One region of the Lactobacillus amylolyticus genome, then DNA from elsewhere that is predicted to be linked to it. Evidence: predicted binding sites of a transcription regulator. Region 1 holds the regulator's gene; each other region holds the start of a gene.

Evidence for each region. Region 1 encodes LexA, which represses DNA repair genes until DNA is damaged. Its sites were predicted from a motif close to CNAACANNTGTTNG; they were not measured.
Region 2: a site for LexA is predicted at 5,703-5,716, ahead of recA (recombinase RecA). Genes of this name have one in related genera too.
Region 3: a site for LexA is predicted at 5,371-5,384, ahead of xerS (tyrosine recombinase XerS). Genes of this name have one in related genera too.

The regions. Positions count from the first base shown of each region.
Region 1 is NZ_CP031835.1:542,601-551,084, forward strand. Features, by position in the region: gene ffh (signal recognition particle protein) at 1-1,178, shown strand, start outside; gene rpsP (30S ribosomal protein S16) at 1,266-1,538, shown strand; gene rimM (ribosome maturation factor RimM) at 1,615-2,130, shown strand; gene trmD (tRNA (guanosine(37)-N1)-methyltransferase TrmD) at 2,120-2,839, shown strand; gene rplS (50S ribosomal protein L19) at 2,951-3,298, shown strand; gene D0Z64_RS02835 (bis(5'-nucleosyl)-tetraphosphatase) at 3,552-3,968, shown strand; gene D0Z64_RS02840 (bis(5'-nucleosyl)-tetraphosphatase) at 4,051-4,470, shown strand; partial or broken gene D0Z64_RS02845 (uracil-DNA glycosylase) at 4,508-5,090, shown strand; gene D0Z64_RS02850 (SGNH/GDSL hydrolase family protein) at 5,091-5,888, shown strand; gene lexA (transcriptional repressor LexA) at 5,927-6,550, opposite strand; gene D0Z64_RS02860 (DUF896 domain-containing protein) at 6,696-6,944, shown strand; gene D0Z64_RS02865 (YneF family protein) at 7,015-7,236, shown strand; gene D0Z64_RS02870 (ABC transporter ATP-binding protein) at 7,318-8,484, shown strand, end outside.
Region 2 is NZ_CP031835.1:944,362-952,845, forward strand. Features, by position in the region: gene D0Z64_RS04805 (DEAD/DEAH box helicase) at 1-727, opposite strand, end outside; gene D0Z64_RS04810 (YigZ family protein) at 772-1,434, shown strand; gene D0Z64_RS04815 (MraY family glycosyltransferase) at 1,475-2,659, opposite strand; gene rny (ribonuclease Y) at 2,765-4,399, opposite strand; gene recA (recombinase RecA) at 4,521-5,633, opposite strand; gene pgsA (CDP-diacylglycerol--glycerol-3-phosphate 3-phosphatidyltransferase) at 5,826-6,404, opposite strand; gene D0Z64_RS04835 (helix-turn-helix domain-containing protein) at 6,438-7,505, opposite strand; gene ymfI (elongation factor P 5-aminopentanone reductase) at 7,579-8,307, opposite strand; gene D0Z64_RS04845 (M16 family metallopeptidase) at 8,304-8,484, opposite strand, start outside.
Region 3 is NZ_CP031835.1:700,427-708,910, forward strand. Features, by position in the region: gene D0Z64_RS03555 (Rqc2 family fibronectin-binding protein) at 1-1,306, opposite strand, end outside; gene D0Z64_RS03560 (MarR family winged helix-turn-helix transcriptional regulator) at 1,648-2,064, shown strand; gene D0Z64_RS03565 (DegV family protein) at 2,134-3,012, shown strand; gene add (adenosine deaminase) at 3,066-4,073, opposite strand; gene xerS (tyrosine recombinase XerS) at 4,226-5,299, opposite strand; gene D0Z64_RS03585 (helix-turn-helix domain-containing protein) at 6,643-7,008, shown strand; gene D0Z64_RS03590 (peptidylprolyl isomerase) at 7,068-7,652, opposite strand; gene D0Z64_RS03595 (manganese-dependent inorganic pyrophosphatase) at 7,732-8,484, opposite strand, start outside.

The sequences.
Region 1 (8,484 bases):
AAATGATGGGGGAAACAGCTGTTGGCCTCAATAAGTCAAAGCATATCCCAACAATTATTATGATGGTTGGTCTGCAAGGTACTGGTAAGACTACTACCGTTGGCAAGTTAGCCTATCATTTGCAAAAAACAGAAAAGGCACGTCCATTGTTAATTGCTGGCGATATTTATCGTCCAGCCGCAGTCGACCAGTTGAAGCAAATCGGTGACCAATTGAAGGTGCCAGTATATAGCGAGGCTGATGAAAAAGATGTCGCTAAGATTGTTCAAGATGGTTTGGCAGAGGCTGATAAAAACAAGAACGACTATGTCATCATCGATACGGCCGGTCGTCTTGAAATTGATGAGCCATTAATGGAAGAGCTTGAACGAATTAAGAAAGTCGCACAGCCTGACAATATTTTGCTGGTTGTAGATGCAATGACCGGTCAGGCCGCAACTGATGTTGCTAAAGGCTTCGATGAACGTCTTGATGTGACCGGCATTATCTTGACTAAACTTGATGGCGATACCCGTGGTGGTGCTGCACTTTCAATTCGTGCCGTAACAGGCAAGCCAATTATTTACACTGGACAAGGTGAAAAGTTAACTGATTTGGAAGACTTCCACCCGGACCGGATGGCTTCAAGAATTTTGGGCATGGGCGATATGCTGACGCTGATTGAAAAAGCACAGCAGGATTATGACCAAAAAGAGGCCGAAAAAGTAGCCATGAAGATGAAGGAAAACACCTTCGACTTTAATGACTTCATTGATCAACTGGAACAGGTGCAAAAAATGGGACCTCTTGACCAAATCATGAAGATGATTCCGGGTATGGCCAACAATCCGCAACTAAAGAATTTAAGCATTGATGATAAGCAAATTGCCCATACCAAAGCAATTGTTTATTCAATGACAGAAGAGGAACGGGAAGACCCAGACATTTTAAATCCAAGTCGTCGCCGCAGAATTGCTGCCGGATCAGGTCGACCAGTAGTTGAAGTCAACCGAATGATCAAACAATTTAAACAAGCACGGGACATGATGTCTAAGATTACTAAAGGCAACATGAAGGGCTTAAGCAACTTGCCAGGCATGAATTCACCGATGGCCAAGATGGCTATGAGAAAGATGAATAAGAGCTTTAAGAAGAACAAACGCAAGCGGATGAAGAAGATGAAGAGATTTCATTCTTAAAAAATTAACTGTTAAGTAAAAACCCTTTACACCACTTCTTTTTAATGGTATATTATTAATCGTTAAGTTTTAGGAGGAAATTAATTTATGTCAGTTAAAATTCGTATGCACCGCATGGGTGCCAAGAGAAAGCCATTTTACAGAATCGTTGTTGCCGACTCACGTATGCCACGTGATGGTCGTTTCATCGAAGAAGTAGGTTACTACAACCCAGTTTCAACTCCAAAGGAATTGAAGCTTGACGAAGACAGGATTTTTGCTTGGCTTCAAAAAGGTGCTCAACCTTCAGATACTGTAAGATCACTTCTTTCAGGTGCAGGTCTTATGCAAAAGTTGCACGATGCAAAGTACAACAAGTAATTAAATAATTACTTAAAAGAAAGTTTGGAGCTGCGTGCTTCAAACTTTTTTTATACTTGGTTTTTGGAGAAAAAGTATGCAATTTTATAACGTAGCAAAAATTTTAACGACTCATGGCTTAGATGGTGAAGTCAAAGTAGCACTAATTACAGATTTTCCTGAGCAACGTTTTAGTTCGGGCTCAAAATTAGCTCTAAAGGATGATCATGAGCGGAAATTGACCGTGAAAAGTGGTCGTCCATTCAAACAATTTTGGCTGGTAAAATTTAATGAAATAACTGACATTGATCAAGCGGAAAGATTACGCGGAAAAATACTGGTTGTTAGTGAAGAAAATCAGCAGGAACTTCCTGAAGGAGTCTATTATTACCGCGATATTTTAAATTGCGATGTGATTGATAATCAAAACGGCGAATTCTTAGGCAAGATCGTAGATATTCAATCACCTGGGGCTAACGATGTTTGGCTGGTACAGGAAGATAGCGGCAACGAATACTGGATTCCTTATATTAAAGACGTTGTGAAAAAGGTAGATGTTGACCAAAAGAAGGTTTATGTAGAGCTGATGGAAGGTTTACACGATGAAGATTAATGTATTAACGCTGTTTCCTGATATGTTTACTCCTTTGCAAACTTCAATGCTGGGCAGAGGATTAGAGGACAAAAAGTGGAACCTAAATTTAGTTAACTTTCGCGATTTTACGACTGACGTTCACCACCATGTAGACGATACGCCATATGGCGGTGGAGCAGGGATGGTTTTACAAATCATGCCAATTAAAAAGGCACTCAATTCTTTGTCTTCGACGGGTAAAATTATTATCACGGCGCCGCAAGGGAAAACTTTTAATGAAAAAATGGCCCAAGAATGGGCCAAAGAAGATGAATTAACCTTTATTTGCGGGCACTATGAAGGCTTTGATCAAAGAGTGTATGATTTAGCTGATGAGATAGTCTCAATTGGTGACTATGTTTTAACTGGTGGCGAATTGCCGACGATGAGCATGATTGATGCCACCGTGCGTCTTATTCCCGGAATTTTGGGCAATGCTGCTTCTCCGGTTGAGGAGAGTTTTTCTCATGGCTTGTTAGAGTATCCGCAGTATACGCGTCCCGCTGATTATGAGGGGCAAAAGGTGCCAGATGTATTAATGAGCGGAAATCATCAAAAAATTGATGAGTGGCGTCATTATCAAGCTTTAAAGGCGACATATCTTCATCGGCCTGACATGCTTGAAGGAAGAAAATTTACAAGCGAAGAAAAGAAAATGCTTGCTCAAATTAAGGCGGAACTTGATTAAGCTGGCCTAATCTGTTAAACTAATGATCGTGACAAATGTCACTAAATAAGTTATGGGTATTCCGCTGGGCGCGAGGCGTGATATGAATGCCGAAGAAGGAGAAAATATATTATGGATCCATTAATTGCAGAATTAACTAAAGAACAAATTCGTGACGATATTCCTGAATTCCGTGCAGGTGACACTGTTCGTGTTCACGTACGTGTTGTTGAAGGTACTCACGAACGTATTCAGTTATTTGAAGGTGTTGTAATTAAGAAGAAGGGTACTGGTATCGGTGCAACTTACACTGTTCGTAAGATTGCTTCAGGTGTTGGTGTTGAACGTACCTTCCCAGTAAACGACCCACGTGTTGCAAAACTTGAAGTTGTTCGTCATGGTCGTGTACGTCGTGCTAAGCTTTACTACTTACGTGACCGTAAAGGTAAGGCAGCAAGAATTGCTGAAGCTCGTCGTTAATTACAATCAAAGAAGCAGTTCCAAACGGAACTGCTTTTTTATTTCGAAAATTGTTTGACACCAAGGCAATCAATTGATATATTAAAATTACTAAAAAGAAAAATGAGATCTTTTAGATCTTGTTTTTGATCGTGTCAAACTAGGTAGAGGTAGACTAGTTAACAACGCGATAATCACTATTTTGCTTTGCAAGATAGTGATTTTTTTATATTTATTGGTATAATAGGCCCATCGCAATGAGGGGGAATAATTTATGATTCATGAGCACTCAGCTGGCAGCGTTATATACCGCCTGGAAGAGCAAGAACCAAAGTTTTTAATCGTTGAAAACGTCTTGCATCATACTTGGGGATTTCCTAAGGGCCATTTGGAACCTGGGGAAACAGAAGAAGATGCGGCAAAACGTGAAGTTGCTGAAGAAGTTGGCTTGCATCCGAAGTTTGATTTTGATTTTCGACGTGAAATCGAATATGAAACCGAAGAAAATACGATTAAAAAAGTTGGCTTCTTTCTGAGTGAGTTTGTTTCCGCACAGAAAGTAGTTGATCAAAAAGAAGAGATTCTCAATTCAAAGTGGGTAAGCTTATCTGAATCAAAAAAATATTTACCTGCTGAACGTCATTTATACGAAATATTGGTTGAAGCAATTTCTTATCTAAAAAATAAATGAAATTATTAAGTGGTTTTGACGCATGTTGGAATCACTTTTGTTTTATAATGAATTCATATTAGACAAGGAGGACTGATAATCAATGCTGAAGGAACATTCTGCTGGAGCGGTAATTTACCGCAAGCATGAGGGCGAATTGCAATTTTTAATTGTTCAAAGTATTAAAAATGATAATTGGGGCTTTCCTAAAGGACATTTGGAAGGCGATGAAACGCCGAAACAAGCAGCAAAACGCGAAGTTCATGAAGAAGTTAATTTGAAGCCAAAGTTTGATTTTAATTTTGTGCAAAAAATTCAATACCAAATGTTCAATAAGCATTGGAAAGAGGTTACCTTCTATTTAGCAAAATACTTGCAAGATCAAACGGTCAAAATTCAAACAGAAGAAATTAAAAATTACCTGTGGGTCAATTTAACAGATGCAGAAAAATATCTGGTTGAGCATGGCAAAATGGGCGTTTTGAGAAAGGCTGTCTCTTATCTGAAAGATGAATTATCCTGAAAGTTTAAAACAGCTGGTTAAGTAGCGTTCAAAAGACCTGCGACTAGAAGGACTTAATGCGGGTGCAGGTTCTAAACATCCGGCTTTGATGATTGTAGGTGAAGCACCAGGCCATGAAGAACTCGCTTCACAAATTCCGTTTCATGGGGATTCCCGCAAGGAATTGATGAAATCTATTGCCTCAATCGGATTAAAGCGCGAGGATGTTTATATTACGAGTGTCGTTCGAAGCTGCCCTTATGCGGTTAAAAAAGTTTTTAGCAAACGAGAAAACAAGGAAGTAGTGAAATATCCCAACCGCAAACCTACTAAAAAAGAAGTTTTGGCTCATGCTCCTTTTTCAGACTATGAGATCAAAGAAATTGAACCAACTTTGATTGTAGCGGTAGGCAATACAGCTTTAGAGCGCCTGCTTGGCCCTGGTCATAGGATCTCTGAAGAACATGGCAAAATAATAAAAAATACGCCGATATTGCAGCTAAATGATGCTAAAGATGCTTATGTTTGGTCAAAAAAGCGGTATACAATTTTTCCGCAGTGTTTTTTATAATCGTAAGTTGACTGAGCAAATAGCTAGAGACTGGCTGGCAGTTATGCCGTTTTTAAGGAAAGGAGATTAAATGAGCAACGAAACCTTTTTAATTTCGATTAAGCAAAACAATGATTTATCTACTCCTGCTGTCTGGGAATTAAGAGAGAGCATTGAAAAGCATCCCTTGAGTCAGCGCAAATATATCGAGTTGGCTGCTCTGCCTGGCAACAGCCGCAAATACAGCGTTAACAATGTGAAGACCATTAAAGGACCTCTTTTTGATAAACAAGTTCTGTTTCTGGGTTCATCTGTGACGTTAGGCTATGGAGCATTAGGAGAATCATTTGTTGATTATCTTTGGAAAAGGGATGGGATTCAGGCAGTGAAAGATGCCGAAAATGGTACGACTTTATGTGGCAATACAGATCCTAACAGCAGCGATTATGATCCAGATTCATATATTAATCGCTTCTACACCAACTTCTTAGCGGCTAATAGACCAGACGCGTTCGTTTTGCAATTGTCGACCAATGATGCGACAAAGGATAAGCCTTTAGGACAAATTGTCGAGAATGAGAATTTTGATACTAAGACTATTACTGGCGCACTAGAATTTATCATTGCTAATGCACAGAAAAAATGGCATTGTCCGTTACTGCTTTATACCAATCCTCCCTTTGATAATCCGCTTTATCAAAAAATGGTCGATCGTGCTTTAACTCTGCAGAAGAAATATCATTTTGAACTGTTAGATTTGTATCATGATCCTGCTTTTCAAAAACAAGATGCGCTTTATAAGGCTGATCCGATTCACCCTACGCGGGCAGGTTATCAACTAAAATGGCTGCCAAAATTTGAAGAAAGACTTACCAAAATGTTGGCATAAAAAAGACTAGGAACTAACTTCCTAGTCTCTTGCTTTATTTAATCAATATTGCTACGGTAAAGGCCAACAACCTTGCCTAAAATGCTGACCTTAGATAAGATAATCGGTGCCATTGTATCATTTTCCGGTTGCAAACGGTAATGGCCTTTTTCTTTGTAAAAGCGCTTAACCGTTGCTTCGTTATCTTCTGTCATGGCGACTACAATTTCACCATTAGAAGCAGAAGATTGCTTTCTGACAATTACATTATCACCATTTAAAATTCCCGCGTTGATCATACTCTCACCATGAACCTTAAGCATGAACAGATCGCCGGCGTCTGCCTTTAAATCAGGTGGAAGTGGGAAATAATCATCAATATCTTCAACTGCTAAAATTGGCTGCCCTGCAGTAACAACACCGACAACCGGTATTTCTTTAGGCTTAATGCCTAGTTCTTCGCGTCCTTTTTTCGTAATTTCGATTGCACGGGGCTTAGTTGCATCTTTAATTAAAAGTCCTTTGCGTTCAAGCCGTGATAAATGGCCGTGAACCGTTGAAGTTGAAGATAAATTAACTGCTGAGCAGATTTCACGAACAGTTGGCGGAAAACCGCGATCCTCAACGGTATCGTAGATGTATTGCAAAATTTCGAGTTGTTTTGATTCGTGGTTGTTAGTCATAATGTAACCCCATTTGTGTCTAATATTCTTTAAGTATTAGTTTAGCAAAAAACAAAACGATATACAAACGAACGTTCTTAAATTTATTACTTTTTTTATCTGCACAAATACGGTAAACTATCATTATATATAGAGGTGTTAAATCATGGACAAAGATGAAATTAAAAAGGTAACAGACCGAATCAACGAGCTTTATCACAAGAAAGAAAATGAAGGTCTGACACCTGAAGAAGAAGCTGAAAGAAAAGAACTTCACAAAAAGTTTTTAGCCAATTTTAGAGCTGGTTTCAAACAACAATTGGAAGATACTGTTATTATAGATAAAGATGGTAATGAAGTAACTTCTGAACGTGCAAAACGTGCCCAAAGAAAAAAGGGCTTGAGAAAAGATTAAATTAGGCTTTAAAAAAGTCTTATTTTTTTGTAAGATATATTCTGTTAGTTAATTGGAGGGTTTTTAAATTATGAATTTAGGTTTAGCAATTGTTTTAATTATTGTTGCTCTTGGTATCGGATTAATTGGTGGCTTTTACGGTGCTAGAGCTTATATGAAGAAGTATTTCCAAGATAATCCTCCAATCAATGAAGATATGATCGTTGCAATGATGTCACAAATGGGACAAAAGCCTTCTACTAAAAAGGTTAAAAAAGTGATGAATATGATGAAGCATCAACAACGTAAATAATATATATCTTTATAGAAGAAGTTTACAAAAGACGAAGGATTACCTTTGTCTTTTTCTTTTTGTTTAAGAAAGGGTGAAATAATGGGAGTTTTTAAGAAATTGGGCTGGTTCTTCAAAAAGGAGAAGAAACGATACATTTTAGGGATCATTTTTCTAGCCTTGACTTCTTTTGCCAACTTGGTTCCGCCAAGAGTTTTAGGTTTGATGGCCGATCAGCTGGATAAAGGTCATATTACTTGGAAACAATATGGCGTCCTGGTTTTAGCAGTTTTGGCCGGGGCCGTTGTCTTGTACTTGCTGCGGTATTTCTGGCGCAAGCAAATTTGGGGTGGTGCCGCAGAACTGGAACGGCAAATGCGCTCAAGACTGTTTCGCCATTTTATGATCATGGACAGAACATTTTACCAACGTCACCGAATTGGTGATTTGATGGCCCACGCGACCAACGACGTATCTGCGATCCAAAACGTTGCCGGCGATGGCGTTTTGACTTTGGTTGATTCACTGATGATGGGCTTGTCGACGATGATTGCCATGATTATTTTCGTTGACTTTCGTTTGACGATTGTAGCTATGCTGCCACTGCCGTTCTTGGCCTGGGGTGCGCAAAAATTAGGTCAGCATTTGCATGCGGCTTTCGATCAGTCTCAGGCTGCCTTTTCAAAATTAAATAATAAAACTCAGGAGTCAGTCACCGGGATTAAGGTTTTGAAAACGTTCAATCAAGGTAAAGAGGATACGGCTGCTTTTGATAAAATGGTCGATCAAACTATTAAAATCAATCGCAGAGTCTTTATTTGGGATTCGCTGTTTGATCCATTAGGTACGATAATTATCGGTTTAACATATACAATCACGATCATTTATGGCGGGTTGCTTGTTAAAAACAAAATTTTGTCAGTAGGGCAACTAGTTTCATTTATTGCCTACATCAGCAATATGGTCTGGCCGATGTTTGCGATCGGCTACTTGTTCAACATTCTTGAACGGGGAAGCGCAAGCTATGATCGTGTTGAAAAATTGCTAAAAGAAAAGCCGCTCATTACCGACCAAAAGGCCGATGATTCATTGACGGCAGAAGATATCCATGGTGATTTGCAATATGACGTTAGATCTTTTGCTTATCCTGATGAAAAAGATGTCGAAGTTTTACATAATATCAAGTTTACGCTGAAAACCGGTCAAACTTTGGGACTGGTTGGCCGCGTTGGTTCCGGCAAGACGACGATTATTCAATTGCTGTTGCGT
Region 2 (8,484 bases), 400 kb from region 1:
GGTCTTCCGTTGGCGTAGCTGTTAAATAAACACGAATTCCCGTCTTTTTTACTGCATTCTTAGCCGCAAAGTGCAACTGACTGTTTCCTACATAAGGAAATGAGTCAACTTCATCAATAACTAAAAGGTCAAATGCCTGATAAAACTTTAGCAATTGGTGCGTTGTGCAAATCGTCAATTGATCGTTTCCCGGATCATGATATTCACGGCCATGATATTTGCCAATTTTAATTTTGGCAAAGGCTGCTTCAAAACGAGGATAGAGCTCATTTACAACGTCAATTCGCGGCGTCGCTATACAAGCTCGTTTTCCCTCTTTCATGCAAGCAGCAATCAATTCAAACAACATTTCTGTTTTACCGGCCCCTGTAACAGCGTGAACCAAAGTATTCTTCTTTTTGTTAAAATTTTCCAGCAAGGCCGTTGACACTTTTTGCTGCTGCGATGTTAATTCTCCTTGCCAAGTCATTCCGCCATTTTTTAATTTTGGAAAAAGCCGATTATCTGCTGGCAGGCGAATCAAACTGTCTCCTTCACAGATTCGTCCCAGCCCAATGCAGGCACGACAATATTTTTTACCTGATGGCAATTCTCCTGAAACACGGCTGCCACAACGATTGCAATAAAAGTTTTCAATTGCTGGAATTTTATTAGTATCTGCACTTATGCTAAAATTCTGTTGATTGCTCGTCCATTGTCGACCAGCTAATTGGGGTGAATTTTCCATTTTTTGCCCTCCTAAAATATATATACGTAAAAAGAGGCGATTTTTTGTCAAAAAATGAAAATTTCTTAACTATCAAAGAAAATGGCACTAACGAGATTATTATTAAAAAAAGCAGATTCATTGCCAGCATAGCACGCAGCAATACGGTTGAAGAAGCAATGGCATTTATTAAAAAAATAAGCAAAAAGTACCATGATGCAAATCACAATACTTATGCTTACACAATTGGTCTCAATGATGATCAAGTAAAGGCTAGCGACAACGGTGAGCCTTCAGGTACGGCTGGCATCCCTGAATTGAGAGCACTCCAACTGATGAAGCTTAAAAACGTGACTGTGGTCGTTACCAGATATTTTGGCGGCATTAAGCTGGGGGCCGGCGGATTAATCAGAGCCTATTCAAACAGCGTAACCCAAGCTGCCGAAAAGATTGGCGTCATTAAACGGGGTCTACAGCAAGAACTGATCTTTTCTGTTGCCTATAATCGCTTCGATGAAGTTAACCACTACCTTAAAGAAAAACAAATTTTCATTGCAGATACCAATTATGCAACTGATGTTCAAATTAAAGTTTTTCTGGATGAAGAAAACCAAAAGCAATTTGAAGATGATTTAACTAATTTGTTGGCTGGCAAAGTAAAGTTCACGTTAGGCGAAAAGCGCTACAATGAAATGCCCGTGACGCAAAACAATTTTCATGAACAATAAAAATGAGCTTGAGAAAAATTATCTCAAACTCATTTTTGTTTTACTTATTTTTCTTATCGTCTTGAACTTTAAATTGCTTATCCGGACGTTTTAATTGATTTGGCTTTTCCTCACCCAAATGCCAAACCTCAACTTTTGGATCCCTCGTACTTCGAGAACTGATAACTTTCTGCATCAAATGCATGAGCGGTTTGTATTTTTCACCTAAAAGTCCAATTGATTCAACAAATAATTCAAGGGCAAACAACAATGACAGAATTAATGGCCAAATTCCCCAAGTTGGTGAAAGCAGGAACAACAATGAAATAAAAGAAAAAATTAAAGATAAAGCATAAATTGTCAAAACTGTTTGTCGATGAGTCAATCCCATCTTCATTAATTGGTGGTGCAAGTGATGCTTATCGGCCTGCGAAACTGGGTGCTTGTTCAGCTTCCGCCGAATCATCGCATAAACGGTATCAGTAATTGGAACCCCTAAAATGATAATTGGGACCAGCAATGAAATGAAAGTAACGTTTTTCAAGCCTTTAAGCGAGAAAATCGAAATCATGAACCCAATATACAATGCTCCCGTATCACCCAAGAAAATTTTGGCTGGATGAAAATTGTACGGTAAAAAGCCCAATAAACAGGCCGCCAGCATAAAGCAAGCAATTGGAACATACAGTTCATGGGTATGTAAAAAGAAGTAGCCGACGATTCCCATCGTAGTTAGAGAAATCATCGATACGCCATCAGCTAAACCATCAAGCCCGTCAATCAGATTGACGGCATTAGTCAAAGCCAGAATCCAAAAAATGGTGATTGGCAGGCTCCACCAGCCTAAAGTTATTTCATGGTGAATGAACGGCAGATTAATAACATCCATTCGGATGCCTGCCAAGAAATAAACCACCAGGGATGCGATAAAGATGCCAAACATCTTCTGTCGAGGCTTTAATTCAAGAATATCATCAATCATACCGGTCAAGACAATAACGCTTGAGGCAAGCAAAATTGAGAATAATTCATGGGTTGGAAATTGCTCACGCAAAAGAATAAAGCAACCGATATTAAAAGTCACGAAAATACCCAAGCCACCAATTGTAGGCATGGGCTTTTTGTTAACTCTTCTTGCATTAGGATTATCTACGGCTCCTAAAACAAAGGCCAATCTTCGAATAAACGGCGTGATGGCCGCCTGGATAATGACCAGAAAGAATAAATCAACAATAATTTTAAACATTTTTGACTGCTTTCTTTAAGAAGTTTTCCTCTCATTATACAAGGACTTTGAGATAACAATCAAGTTTAAGTAAAGCAAAAAGCGCTCAGCTCTTATGCCGAACGCTTATTTAGCAATTGCAAACACTCGTTTTTCACGAATAACCGTAATCTTAATATTACCTGGGTAATCAAGTTCTTTTTCAACTTGGTTCTTAATGTCCCGTGCCAATACAGTGATACGATCGTCTGAAATTTCATCAGGCTCAACCATAACCCGGACTTCACGTCCTGCTTGAATCGCATAAGCCTGCTTTACTCCTTGGTAGCTCTTGGCTATGTCTTCAAGTTCAGTCAGCCGTCTAATGTAGTTTTCAAGACTTTCGCTTCTTGCACCCGGACGAGCTGAAGAAATCGTATCTGCCGCTACTACAAGTTCAGCAATAAACGATAACTTCGGTACATCTCCGTGGTGAGCCGCAATCGCATTAACTACTATATCTGATTCATGATATTTACGAGTCAATTCAACCCCAATCTCAACGTGTGAGCCTTCAATATCATGATCAATTGCTTTACCAATATCGTGTAATAATCCCGCGCGAACTGCTAGTTTTTCATCTAGACCAAGTTCTGCAGCCATTGTACCTGCTAATTTTGCAACTTCAATTGAGTGTGCTAAAACATTTTGACCATAAGAAGTACGATATTTAAGTCGGCCTAAAGTCTTCACTAATTCAGGATTCATCCGGTGAATTCCCAAATCCATCAAAGCACTTTCACCTGCTTCATAGATATCGTCATTTACTTCTTTACGGGCCTTATCAACCATCTCTTCAATGCGAGCTGGATGAATTCGACCATCCTTAATCAAACGCTGCATTGCTCTTTTGGCAATTTCTCGTCTGATTGGATCAAAGCCGCTCAAAGTAACGACCTTTGGCGTGTCATCAATAATTAAGTCGATTCCTGTCAAAGCTTCAAAGGAACGAATATTGCGTCCCTCACGGCCAATAATTCTGCCCTTCATTTCTTCATTTGGCAAATCAACTACAGAAACCGTGGTTTCTGCAACTGTATCAGCTGCCGAGCTTTGAATCGCATCAACCAATATTTGATTAGCAAAACGATCAGCTTTAGCTTGAACTTCTTCATTGCTATTTCTAATCATTTCAGCTCGTTCTTTAACCAATTCATCTGAGAGCTGACTCAAAACAAGCTTCTTAGCTTGTTCCTTATCCAGATCAGCCACCTCATAAAGTTTTTGTCGACGTTTTTCGACTAACTCATTGGCATATTCTAGCTTTTTGTTTAAATTAGCTTCTTGCTGCTTTAATTGATCTTCTTTTCGTGAGAGGCCAGATTCTTTTTCCTCCAATAAAGATTTTTGATGATCAAGAGTATCTTCACGCTGTCCTAGACGATTCTGCAAACGTAAAATTTCATCACGTTTTTGATTCAAACTGTCTTCGATTTTTTGTCGATATTCTTGAATTTCTTCTTGTGCTTCAAGAATTTTTTCTTTTTTGGTGTTTTCTGCACTTTGTTTAACTGCTTCCGCAGCCTGTTTTTGTGCATTTACTTCAGCTTCAGCAGCAGTAACCTGTGCCTTGGCATCAGCAAGAATGTGGTCAGCATCATTCTGTGCATTTTGGGCTTTCTTTTCCCAAGAATTTTTTCGAATTGCATAGCCTGCGCCTAATCCCACTAAAAGTGAAACAATAGCAACCACGGCGGGAATTAAAATTTCATTTACCATCATTACTATCGCCTTTTTTAGAATTATTCACACAGTTTTATGATAAAGAACTGGAATGCACATGTCAATCAACAAGAAAAAACCTTGGAATTAAAATCCAAGGTCAAGGTTGATTTCTCCAACTTTATTTGCTTTTACTGGCTGCTTCTTTTTTCTCGGCAGTTTCTTTTGCTTCTTCGCTCTTTTCAGCGGTTTCACGTTTTTCTTTTATCTTTTCAGGATTTTCACGGTCGGCAATGGATTTTTCATCAATACCATAAGCTTGACGAACTTGAGTTTCAATCTCTTGATAAATATCTGGGTGATCTTCCAAGTATTTCTTAGCATTTTCACGTCCTTGTCCAATTCGATCAGACTTATATGAATACCATGATCCAGCTTTATCGATAATATCCTTATCAGCTGCCATATCCAAAAGCTCACCACTTTGTGAGATGCCTTTGCCATACATAATATCTACTTCGGCAACCTTAAATGGTGGGGCAACTTTGTTCTTAACAACCTTAATCTTAACGCGGTTACCTAAAACATCACCAGACTGCTTAATTTGTTCAGCTCTTCTTACTTCAAGTCTAATCGTTGAGTAGAACTTCAAAGCACGACCACCTGGCGTAGTTTCAGGGTTACCAAACATGACACCGACCTTTTCACGAATCTGGTTAATGAAGATTGCAATGGTTTTTGTCTTAGAAATTGTTCCTGAAAGCTTTCTAAGAGCCTGGCTCATAAGACGAGCCTGCAAACCAACATGGGCATCACCCATTTCACCTTCAATTTCTGCTCGTGGAACCAAGGCAGCAACTGAATCGACAACTAAAATGTCGATAGCACCACTGGAAATTAAAGTATCAGCGATCTGCAGACCTTCTTCACCAGTATTTGGTTGTGACAAAATCAAAGAATCAATATCAACGCCTAAAGCTTCCGCATAAGCTGGATCCATAGCGTTTTCGGCATCGATATAAGCAGCCGTACCACCGCGCTTTTGTACTTCAGCTACGGCATGCAAAGCAACCGTTGTCTTACCTGAAGATTCAGGACCATATACTTCAATAATTCTCCCACGTGGATAGCCACCAACACCAAGGGCTGCATCCAATGCAATTGAGCCGGTTGGGACAGTTGAAATTTGCGTATCGGCTTTTTCACCCATCCGCATAACAGCGCCCTTACCAAAGTTCTTTTCAATCTTTTTGAGGGCCGCATCTAAGGCAGCCTTTTTTTCATCTTTGGCCAAACTATTTACCTCCTATGGACATTACATATTAATTATACTTTGACTCTTTAGCAGATTGCAAGGAAAAAGCGAACGAGCGTTCAAGAATTTTATCCTCTATATTATAAATACGAAAAAAATTGCTATTTTACCGTAGAAAATAAAAAAGATTGGATAAATCCAATCTTTTTTATGAATTATTTGATTATCAAACTACATTGAGCCCTTGAATACGCCCCATGATGAATGGAAATAATCGTAACCGGAGTAAACGGCAAAGATTAAAGCGATGTAAAGCAAAACAGTTCCGAGATAGAATGGATCACCTAAAAGCAAGAAAATAATTGAAAGCATTTGTGCTGTGGTCTTGATCTTGCCTGGCATTTTAGCAGCGATAACTTCACCATCATTTTCAACAACGATTAAACGTAAACCAGTTACTGCAAGTTCACGACAAACAATAATTGCAACTACCCATGCTGGAGCTAAATTAAGTGAAACCAAGAAAATGAAGGCAGTCATTGTCAACATCTTATCAGCAAGTGGGTCAGCAAACTTACCGAAGTTGGTAACCAAATTGCGTGAACGAGCAATATGACCATCAAGCCAGTCAGTAGCAGAAGCTACTGCAAATACTACAACAGCAATCACTTGAAGCCAAGAAATTACCGTTCCGTGTGCTACACCGACTGTAGCAGTATAGCCGCCTGTTGCTCCTCTAAAAATAATAAGCAACATAAATACTGGAATCATAAAGATTCTAAACATTGTTAATTTATTAGGTAAATTCATTTTTATCTCCTCTAAAATACCACTCTAATCAAACTAACGGTTACCAGCGTCATTGCCTTTATCGTTATTGTTTTGACTGCTTTGTTGGCCTTTACTGCTTTGTTGGCCTTTACCGCTTTGACCTTGGTTGTTTTGGTCATTTTTAGTCTGGTTTCTCTGCGTAGTTGAAGATTGCGTTTGACTTGATTGAGTCTGACTCTGATGACTGCTGCTTTGTTGCTTGTTGTATGAGTTAGTAGTTGAACTGCTCTGTGTACTGCTTTGCGTGCTTGAGCTAGAAGAACTGCTTTGTGAACTTGCTTTACCAATCAGCAAGGTAATTGTTCTAGATTGACCAGTGGTAGTATATGGGACTTTTTTACCGGCAATCTTAATTGAAGTATCAGTATCATTACTCAAAGTAATAGCAACAGTTTTGGCACCGCTTGACAAGTTCAAGCTATCTTTGCTGTTTGCAGCAATGGCCTTACGTTGCACTGTAGCCCCATTAACAGTAACTGTAGCAGTTACGGCTTGAGAACCAGCTTTAATAGTCAACTTGCGGTTATTTTTAAGCCCGGTAACACGATATTGGTTGTTGCCCAAAGAAGTTACCTTAACATTGCTCTTCTTAACAGCCGAAGATGAGCTTGACTTAGAAGAAGTTTGTGAAGAAACAGCCACATTGTTGTCATTATTACTGCTTTGTCCACTTGAAGAAAGACGCGCATATAAGAAGTAGACTACTAAGACGACGATGATTACGCCTAAACAAATAGCAATCCGTGGCAAATAGTTCTTCCACATATTTTTCTTATTATCTGTGGTCTCACGAACTTCCTCACTCTTGTTGTCAATTGAATTTTCAACATATTCATCTGGATCAGACTCCGGTACATCTTGTTTATAATCACTCAACAATTCCTTACCATCTAATCCGACGATTTGAGCATATTGTCTAATAAATGCTCTGACATAAAAATCACCAGGAAGCTTATCAAAATCGTTCTGTTCGATTGCCTCCAAATATCTGCTTTGAATCTTTGTTGCCTTTTCAATATCCGCAATCGAAAGACCTTTAGCTTCTCTAGCACTGCGTAATTTATCTCCGATATCAGCCATATTTACCTCTTCAAATTTTAGATTAACAAATTGAGTATACCATAAATTTAAATTTTTATGACAAACTTGGATATTATAAAAGCCAGCCTCCGCTAATATAAATTGTTTGCCCAGTACAATAAGAACTATTTTTATCTAGCAAGCATTTTACCCAATAAGAAATATCCTTTCCTTGAGCCAAACGTCCTGCCGGAATCTCACTTTCAACTTCTTGCATTGTTTCTTTGCAAAACATTGCATTCATCGGTGTGTTTACGGCGCCCGGTGCAACCACATTAACCGTCAGGTTTGTCGAAGCCACTTCACGCGCATAGGCTTGACTAAAACGGCTAAGTCCCGCTTTGGTCGCACTATAGACAGATTCCAGCGCACTTCCCTGACCACCGTAAACTGATCCTAAGTAGACGATGCGACTATATTCTTGTTTAATTAAAATTGGTTCAAGCAATTTAGTTAATTCAATGGGAACAGTCAGATTGACTTGAATAATTTTTTCAATATCAGCAATTTTTTGTTTGGTCAAAAAATCATATTTAGTGATTCCCTGTGCAAAAACCGCTGCATTAACTGGTAAGAGTGAATTAACAAACTTGGAAAGCTGCTCTTTTTCAGATAAAAAATCAAATTTTATCGGCATAAAATCCTGCTGTGGATAAATTGTCATCAGCTTTTGCGCCTGCTCACTAGCTCCATCCACATTGTTATTGCAATGCAAATAAAGTGACCAGCCATCGGCTGCCAAAGTCTGACAGATTGCTTGTCCAATTCCGCCAGTTGCGCCAAAAACAATTACACGTTTCACTGCTCTGCCTCTCCCTTCTCAAGTCTAACAGCACAAAATTGATAGTCTTTCATCAAACTTGCACAATAGCTTGCAAAATCATCAAAACTAAGCAGCTGCAGCTTCTGGATATTTTCAAACGAGTTCTCGCCATCAAGGCTTTCCTCGGCACACTCCACAGCTAAGTAGGGTAAATCA
Region 3 (8,484 bases), 160 kb from region 1:
TACGGCGAACATGTTTCTGTGGTTTGCGAATATAACCCTGATTTTGTAATTCTTCATTGATCTGATCAATATCCTGAGGATCAGCATTATCAATAGCTGTTTGAATTGAATCAAAATAGGCCAAATTAGCTTGTGCAATCTTTATTTGTTCATGCACGTGTTTAATTGAATCTCGCAGTTTCTTATATCTGGTGAAATACTTTTGTGCATTTCGTGCTGGAGAAAGGGCCGGATCCAATTTTACCTTTAACGGGCGATTATTATCATAATAATTTGGCAAATCTACTTCCGTCATTCCAGGTTTAACCTGATACAAATTTGCATTTAAAATTTCACCACGAATACGATAGCCTTCTGAATTTTCAGCTAAATCAAGATGTTTTTGCAATTTTGCAATTTTCTTAGTTAATTTTTTCTGCTCGTTTTTAACAACTCGTTCAACCTTTGCAGCTCGCTGTTTAACCCAATCTCGATTTGCTTGATATTCATAAAACTCATCAAGTGCATGGTTCAAATCTGGATCACTGCTTTCTTTTTCCAGATCCAAATGATAGGGAAGGTAAGGAAATATCTTTCGTTTATTTCTCGGAGTTTTAAGAACAAAAGCCTTTGGATGATTAAATTGTTCGAAAAAAGTTTGAAAAGAAGCAAATGAAAATTCATCTTCAAGATAGCCCTCTAGTTCCATCCGATCATCACGATCTAGACCATCCATTTTTCTAACAAAATCACTAGGAAGAGGATTTTGCCTTTTTAGTTCTTCAAATTCTTTTTCCGTTAAATTTAAACCATTTATTCCTGGTTTTAACGGTGGCAATTCATATTTTGCTCTTGGGAGAAGTATTCTTGCACGATTTTCATCAGGATTAATTCTCTTTAGCAAATCAATAATTTTTCCGCTTTCTTGATCATAAAAAATTACGTTGCTGTGTCGGCCCATTAATTCGACAGATAAAACAAGTTGTACTTGATCGCCAAGTTCATTTCGATTGCTGAAATGGAAGTTTACAATTCGATCCAACCCAATTTGTTCAATCGATTTTAAAACTGACCCTTCCAAATATTTGCGCAGCACCATTACAAACGTTGGTGCCTTATCTGGATTGGCAATAGTCTGTTTGGTCAAATACATTCTTGGATATTGAGCATTTGCCGAAATCAGCAACTGTTGATTTTTTCTTTCTTTTCGAAATACTAGGACCAAGTCTTGATCAAATGGTTGATAAATTTTGGATAACCGTCCACTCACTAGAGTAGGGGTCAAAGTAGTTAATAGGCTATGAATAAATAAACCATCAAAAGCCATCTGGTATCACCTCTAAACATAAACACGTTATCTATTATATCAATTATTTTCTTATTGCTTAAGTAACTTGATTCTAGTAATTTCGCTAATCTTAAAATAGTGTACTTCTGGTTATATAATAATATTTTTAGAATTTCACAAAGACTTATTTGTGAAAAATGGTATACTATAGTTATAAAAGAGTAATATTAGTTTTAGCTAATGCATAAGTCAAAGCCAATATATTATGTTTCACATAGTAAATATCCTAGATGGGTCAGTATAAAGTTTCACAACATTAGTGTTGGTTTCTGACTACATATCTCTGGGATTTACTCACAAACTTTGGAGAAGAGTAGTATATGGATGTTTTATTTTTTAATTCCATCGCGGAGCACGTCAAAAAAGAAATAAATCACAAATGCAAGTTAAGTCTTTCACAAACAAGAATATTGCTATTTTTCGATGGAAATAATAATCAGACTTTACCGATGGAAAAATTGGCAAAAGGTCTCTCAATTTCTTTGTCTACTTTAAGCAGACAGCTTCAGCAAAAGAAAACACAAGATTATATTGAGATAACCAGATCAGATAAAGATTCAAGTAAAATAGTTTGCCTAAGTGAAGTGGGGCTAAGTAAAGTTGCCGAATTAAAAAAGGCACTTAGTGAGATCGAAAAAGATCTATTTTCAAAAATTGATACAAATGAGTTAACTAAATTTACTCAAGAACTAAAAAATCTAAGCATGGGATATGACGACTTCTCAGAAATGGCATAGGTATTCGAACTTGAGCTCAATTTATGCTATAATTCATCTATAAATTCTTATAGATGAAAGGGTTATATAATGAAGATTGCATTAGTGACCGATAGCACCAGCGTATTAACTAAAGAAGAAGTTAAAGAAAATAATGTGATCGTAATGCCAATTCCTGTTATTATTGGCGACAAGGAATATTTGGAAGACATTAACATCACTGCAGAGCAACTATTTGAATCTCAAAGACAAGGTGCTGCTTTTCCTAAGACTTCACAGCCAAGCATGGGTAAGATGATTGAACTTTACAATAAGCTCCATGCAGAAGGCTATGAGGCCATTATTGATATTACTTTATCGGGCGGGATTTCTGGATATAATGAGACATTGCAAAACATCGCTCGCAATAATCCTGAATATCATTTATATCCTTATGATTCAAAGATAACTGTGCGTTTGCAAGGATACTTAGTTCTTGCAGCTGCTAGGATGATCAAAAACGGCTTAACACCTGAACAGATTATTAAGCATCTTGATGAAATTAGAGCAACAATTGATGAATTGTTTGTCGTAGATAATTTAAAGAATTTAAGTCGTGGTGGTCGTTTAAGTAATGCGAGTGCATTTATCGGTACAATGCTTAATATTAAGCCGCTGTTAACTTTTAAAGATGGTAAAATCGTTGCGTTTGATAAAATTCGTTCTATGAAGCGTGCAGTCAGCAAGATTGAAAGTATTGCGTTAGAACGAACTAGTAAGCTTGATTATAAAGATAAATTACGTTTGTTTGTCTTTCATTCTAACGATGCCAAGCAGGCCGCAGGAATTAAAGACTTTATTTCTGAAAATTTCCCTGGTTTGCCTATTGATGTTGCAGAATTCAGTCCTGTTATTGCTACTCACTTAGGTGAAAAATCAATCGCTATTGCTTGGATGATTGATATTGATAAAATCGATTTAACTAAATAAAAAGCAAAAAAGAACTAGTAGTAAAAAGATACTACTTGTTCTTCTTTTTTTATTTAACCTAAAAGAGCAGTCAAACGTTGTTTTTCTTTTGGACTGGCAAATGAAGCTTGGATTGAATTCTTCATCATTTCTTTTTCTTCACTTGCTAAAAGACCTGTTTTTACTTCAAGACGTCGATACTCAGTTGGTAAATTAGTATGAGAAACTGTCATATTATCAGTATTCAAAGTTACATGAACACCTTCATGGAGCAATTCTCTAACTGGATATTTAGTCAGGCGATCAAAAACTTTAGTATTTAAATTGGAAGTAGCGCAGCATTCAAGAGTTATCTTATCCTTTGCCAATTTATTTACTAGATTCTGATCTTCAATACATCTAATTCCATGTCCAATTCTTTTAGCTCCTAATGCCAGGGCTTCACGAATGGAATTAGGCCCCATTGCTTCCCCTGCATGAATAGTGTAGGGAACACCAAGTTCTTTTGCCTTGGCAAAAAGTTTACTATATTTGTGAATAGCAAATTCGGGGGTTTCTGCGCCGGCTAGGTCAATTCCAACAACATGAGTAATCGGCATCAATTTATGAGCCAACTCAACAGTTTCAAAGTTTTCTTTTTCATTACCACGCAGCCGCATACAGCAAAGAATAAAGTTAGCATGCAAGGCTGGTTTGCCATCACGCAAAACCGCTTGCCAATTAAGAAAGTTTTTATAACCAATCTCACAGGCCCTAATAGCTTCCTCCTGCGTCAATTCTTTTTGCGTGTGTAATTGTGGGGCAAAGCGCATTTCTACATAGATACAGCCTTGTTTGCGCAAATCACGCAACAATTCATAAACAATCAATTCTAAATCTGTTTTTGTTTGCATTAATTTTAATGGAAAGGCGAATTTTTCTAAATATTCATTTAAGTTATGGCAATTATCTGAAACAGATAATTTCTGATGCAATTTATCATCACTTATTAACGGAAAATGATGCAGTTTGCTTAATTTCTTAACGGTATTAAAAGGTACTGAACCATCCAAATGTAAGTGCAGATCAATTAAATCTTCCATAAATATCTCCTTAATCAAATTAATTTATCAAACAAGTGAAGATTAAATTGTTAATATTCTAGCACTTAAAAGTCAGATTGTTTAATATAAAAGCAGATTTTTTAGATTAATTAATGATATTATATATAAGAATACATTTTTTGTACGTGTTTTTAGTACTTATGCTGATCAAGATCAGGTATTTCATTAAGAGCTGCACGTTGCTTTTCTTGATTAACATGCGTATATAAATCCGTTGCCGAAGTACTTTTTTGACCCAATTGTTGCGCTACTAAAACTTGATCCTTAGTTACTTCATACAATTCTGAAGCTAAAGTGTGGCGTAATTTATGTGGAGTAAGTGGGTGACCGAATGCTGCCGAATATTTATTGACCATTTTTTCAATTGCATTGCTTGTAATACGACGTGTTTGATCATGCCAACGAGTTAGAAAGAATGCAGTTTGTGTTTTATCGGCCAAATACCGCTGCTGACGGATCTTTTTATATTCAATCAGATAGTTGACCGTCCATTCAGCAATCGGCACACTGTCCCTCTGACCGCCTTTACGCGTTACATCTAAAACTGCATCTTTTAAATTAAGATCTTTTAAATTGACATTAGCACATTCAGACACACGAATTCCCGTTCCCAGAATTAGGGCAATAATTGCAAGATCTCGCTGCTTATTCTTTTTGAAAGCTGGTAGAGCCTGTTTATTACAATGTTGCTCATAATTTTTTGCAATAAAATCAAGAAATTCATATTTTAAATTGCCAGTATACATATGAGATTCTAAAATATGAGCACGATAATTAAGCGTTTTTGTGCTGTTTAAAGAATCTATTTTGAGCATTACATTACGTTCAAAATATGGTTGGCCATGATTATTGTCAGCCGTAATTGTCAAAAATTTGAATAGGGAACGTAAAGCATTAATTGAACGATTAACTGTTGTTGGCGAATTGAGGTGTCCCTGTTGATTCTTAGAATGGCGTAAATAATCAATATATAGCATGATATCGTTACGTCGTAAATGGGCGAGGGTAGAAGTGGAAACTTGACGATTGTTATCAGCCTTCGAAATTCCTTCTTTTCTTAGCCATTCGAAAAAACGTCTAATTTCAGTTAAATATTGATAACTCGTAGCTAGAGAGTGATTGGTTCCTAGATTATATTGCTTTACATAATCTGGCATTTTATTTAATTCAAGTTGAATTAAGGCTAAATATTTTTTTGTTTCCATGCCATGTCTACCTCTAATTATGATTTTCATTATACAACTGCTTAAATTATAGCAATTTTAGGGCACTTTTGCAAACACATGTTCTTTAATGTCATAGAAAAACTCCCCTAGCCAAAATAAAGAGCGGGGAGCAATAAAAGATTAAAGAAGACAGCACAACATTGATATATCAAGCTTATTTGTTGCTGCAAATATTGATTCAAATTAATTATTGATTCAGCAAAACAAAAATAGAAATTCTTTTTAAATAAATTCACTAAATAATTCAGTAATAAGATAAATATCAAACCGTATTTAATTGAGAGTATGAGATCTACCTATCATTAAAATTATAGTTTTAATGATAGCTTAGCAAAAAAACTGAACTCATAAACTTTATTCTTACTTTTGGACTAAAATAGATGAACTTAATAAAACAAACTAATGATCATTTTGGATTTTAAACGTCTCAGAATCTCTCTCAGCATTAATTATGATAAGTAGAAATTTCAACAAGATTACCATCTGGATTTCTAACATATACAGACATCATTTTTCCTTTAAAACCATGCTTAACAACTGGACCTAATTCTATTTGAATATTATTTGTTTCAAAATTCTTTATAGTCTAGTCTCTTGAACATTATTTGAGCTCTCTAAACAAAAATCAAAACTACCAGTCGATAGATGCTTCGCCACAATTGCATTACTTCATTAGTTGACTTTCTTAAGCGAAGAAGTGAATGACCACCACACATCATCGTCACAAAATCTTGGTTGCTTCGCTGATTTACTATTTTTAATCCAATAATTCGATGATAGAATCTTTTGCTTTGTCCAGATTATTTACTGTGATAACAAAATGATCCATATTTAGTATCTTCATTTAGTCTACCTCCAATTTTGAGAATTTACTTTACATAATATATATTATACGAAGTGATTATTCAACTCTTATCCATTACTCTATTATCGTTTTTCACTATTAATTAACATTAAACTTCATTAAATTCAAAATTATTTACTAACTAATGACCAATAAACGGCGTTTGCTTGACAAAACAATAAATATTATGTTTCTATGTTACTTGTAGTAAATATTATATAAATTTCTTGTTTTTTGTATAATATTTTAGGGATTTATCAATTTATTTGCTGAAATTCTTAAAGAATTCATATTTTATTCAAATTATTGTTTTATCATAATTTAATGAGATGATGTTTTTATAAGAATTTTTCAAGTATTTATTGTTAATATAGTGTAATTTAATAATATTAAAATAATCTATTTCATTTTATTACGTTTTTATGGTCTATAGCTAATAGCTATAGTTTTATAAGTAATTGAAAGGGTCGAGTGCTTCATGAGTATTAATCTAGGGGATGAAATTTCACGTCGTAGACGCGATCAAAAATTGACTCAAGAAGATTTAGCCGAGTTAAGTGGTCTCTCTGTCAACTTTATTTCTCGTTTGGAAAGAACAAAAAATCAAAATATCAGTATTCAAAAGTTAGATTCTATTGCATGTGCATTGAACACTACTACACCTGATATTATTAATAATGCTTATCGTCTTAAAAAGGTAAAGGCGGATGAAAACCAAGATAACACTCCTGCTTTTATCCAAAAAGTCACTAATGAATTGCGTAAGTTGCCAAAGAATCAGGCTGAACATGTCAGCAAATCTTTCATTGGTTTACTAAAGGAAATCAACAGTAGTAACAACTAATAAAATACACGCTTCTGAATTGAAATTTTTAACTCGTTTCAATTCAGAAGCGTGTATTTTTATTCATTAATATTAATACTATTAATTACCACTGCTTCAAGTGGTTTGTCAGCTTTATCTTTTTTCGCTTTGGCAATTTTATCAACAACATCCATCCCATCAATTACTTGACCAAAAACAGTATGTCTTCCATCTAGCCAAGGGGTACCACCCTGTTTATAAGCATGAATTATTTCTTTAGGATAGCCAGCTGGTTCCATTTCGCGAATATACCGCTTAGGCATGTTTTTATTTTGAACAATAAAGAATTGACTTCCGTTTGTATTTGGACCTGAATTAGCCATTGAAAGTGCTCCGCGTAAATTGAATAGTTGATCAGTAAACTCATCTTCGAACGGATGACCCCAGATGCTTTCACCGCCTGTACCATTTCCTTCTGGATCACCACCCTGAATCATAAAGTCACTAATTACTCGATGAAAAGTAGTTCCATCATAATAGCCCTTTTTAGCTAAACGAGTGAAATTTTCAACAGTCATTGGTGCTAATTTATCGAATAATTGAATTGTAATTTGACCATGCTTGGTATCTATTGTAGCTTTTGGCCCTTTGTAATTCTTTAAATCAAGTTGAGGATATGTCATTTTCTTTTTCCTTTGCTTTTAACAAAAAATGGTCAAGTTTTTCAACTCGGCCATTTTTATTTTCTCTTTAATAATGAAATTAGCCTTCAAAAGCTTTTGTTAATGGTGGTACAACTTGCTTCTTACGAGAAACAACGCCTGGTAATTTAACCTCTGAATCACTTAACTTCTTACCAAATGCTTTTTCAAACAAAGCCTTAGTTTCATCAGAACCTACAACCAAAGCTTCTGAATCTGAATCAAGAATGTTAGTAATCAAAAGCATGAACATATCATAATTGTTATCGCTAGCTGATGCACTCATAGCTTTTAAAAATGCTTCTTTACGTTCCAAAGCTTCTGGCAAATCAACAACATTAATTTGAGCAATACGAACGTTCTTGCCATTTAAGCTGAAACTCTTAGCATCTAAATCAATCAATTCTTCTTCTGATTTATCAGAAATATTAGTACCAGCTTTAAGCATGGCCAAACCATATTCTTGATAATCCACGCCAGCGATTTTAGCCAAGGCTTCAACTGCCTTCTTGTCATAATCGGTTGTAGTTGGTGACTTCAAAAGCAAAGTATCTGAAATAATTGCTGAAAGCATCAATCCCGCTAATTTTTCAGGAATTTCAATACCCTTTTCATTGAATATCTTCCAAACAATAGTTGAAGTACAACCCATTGGTTCTGCACGGTAGTATAAAGGATCAGCCGTGTTGAAGTTCATAATTCTGTGGTGATCAACAACATGAGTAACCTTAACTTTATCAATGTCAGAAACACTTTGTTGAGGCTCGTTATGGTCAACAAGCATAACTGCTTTAACTTCATCTGCAGCCTTAGT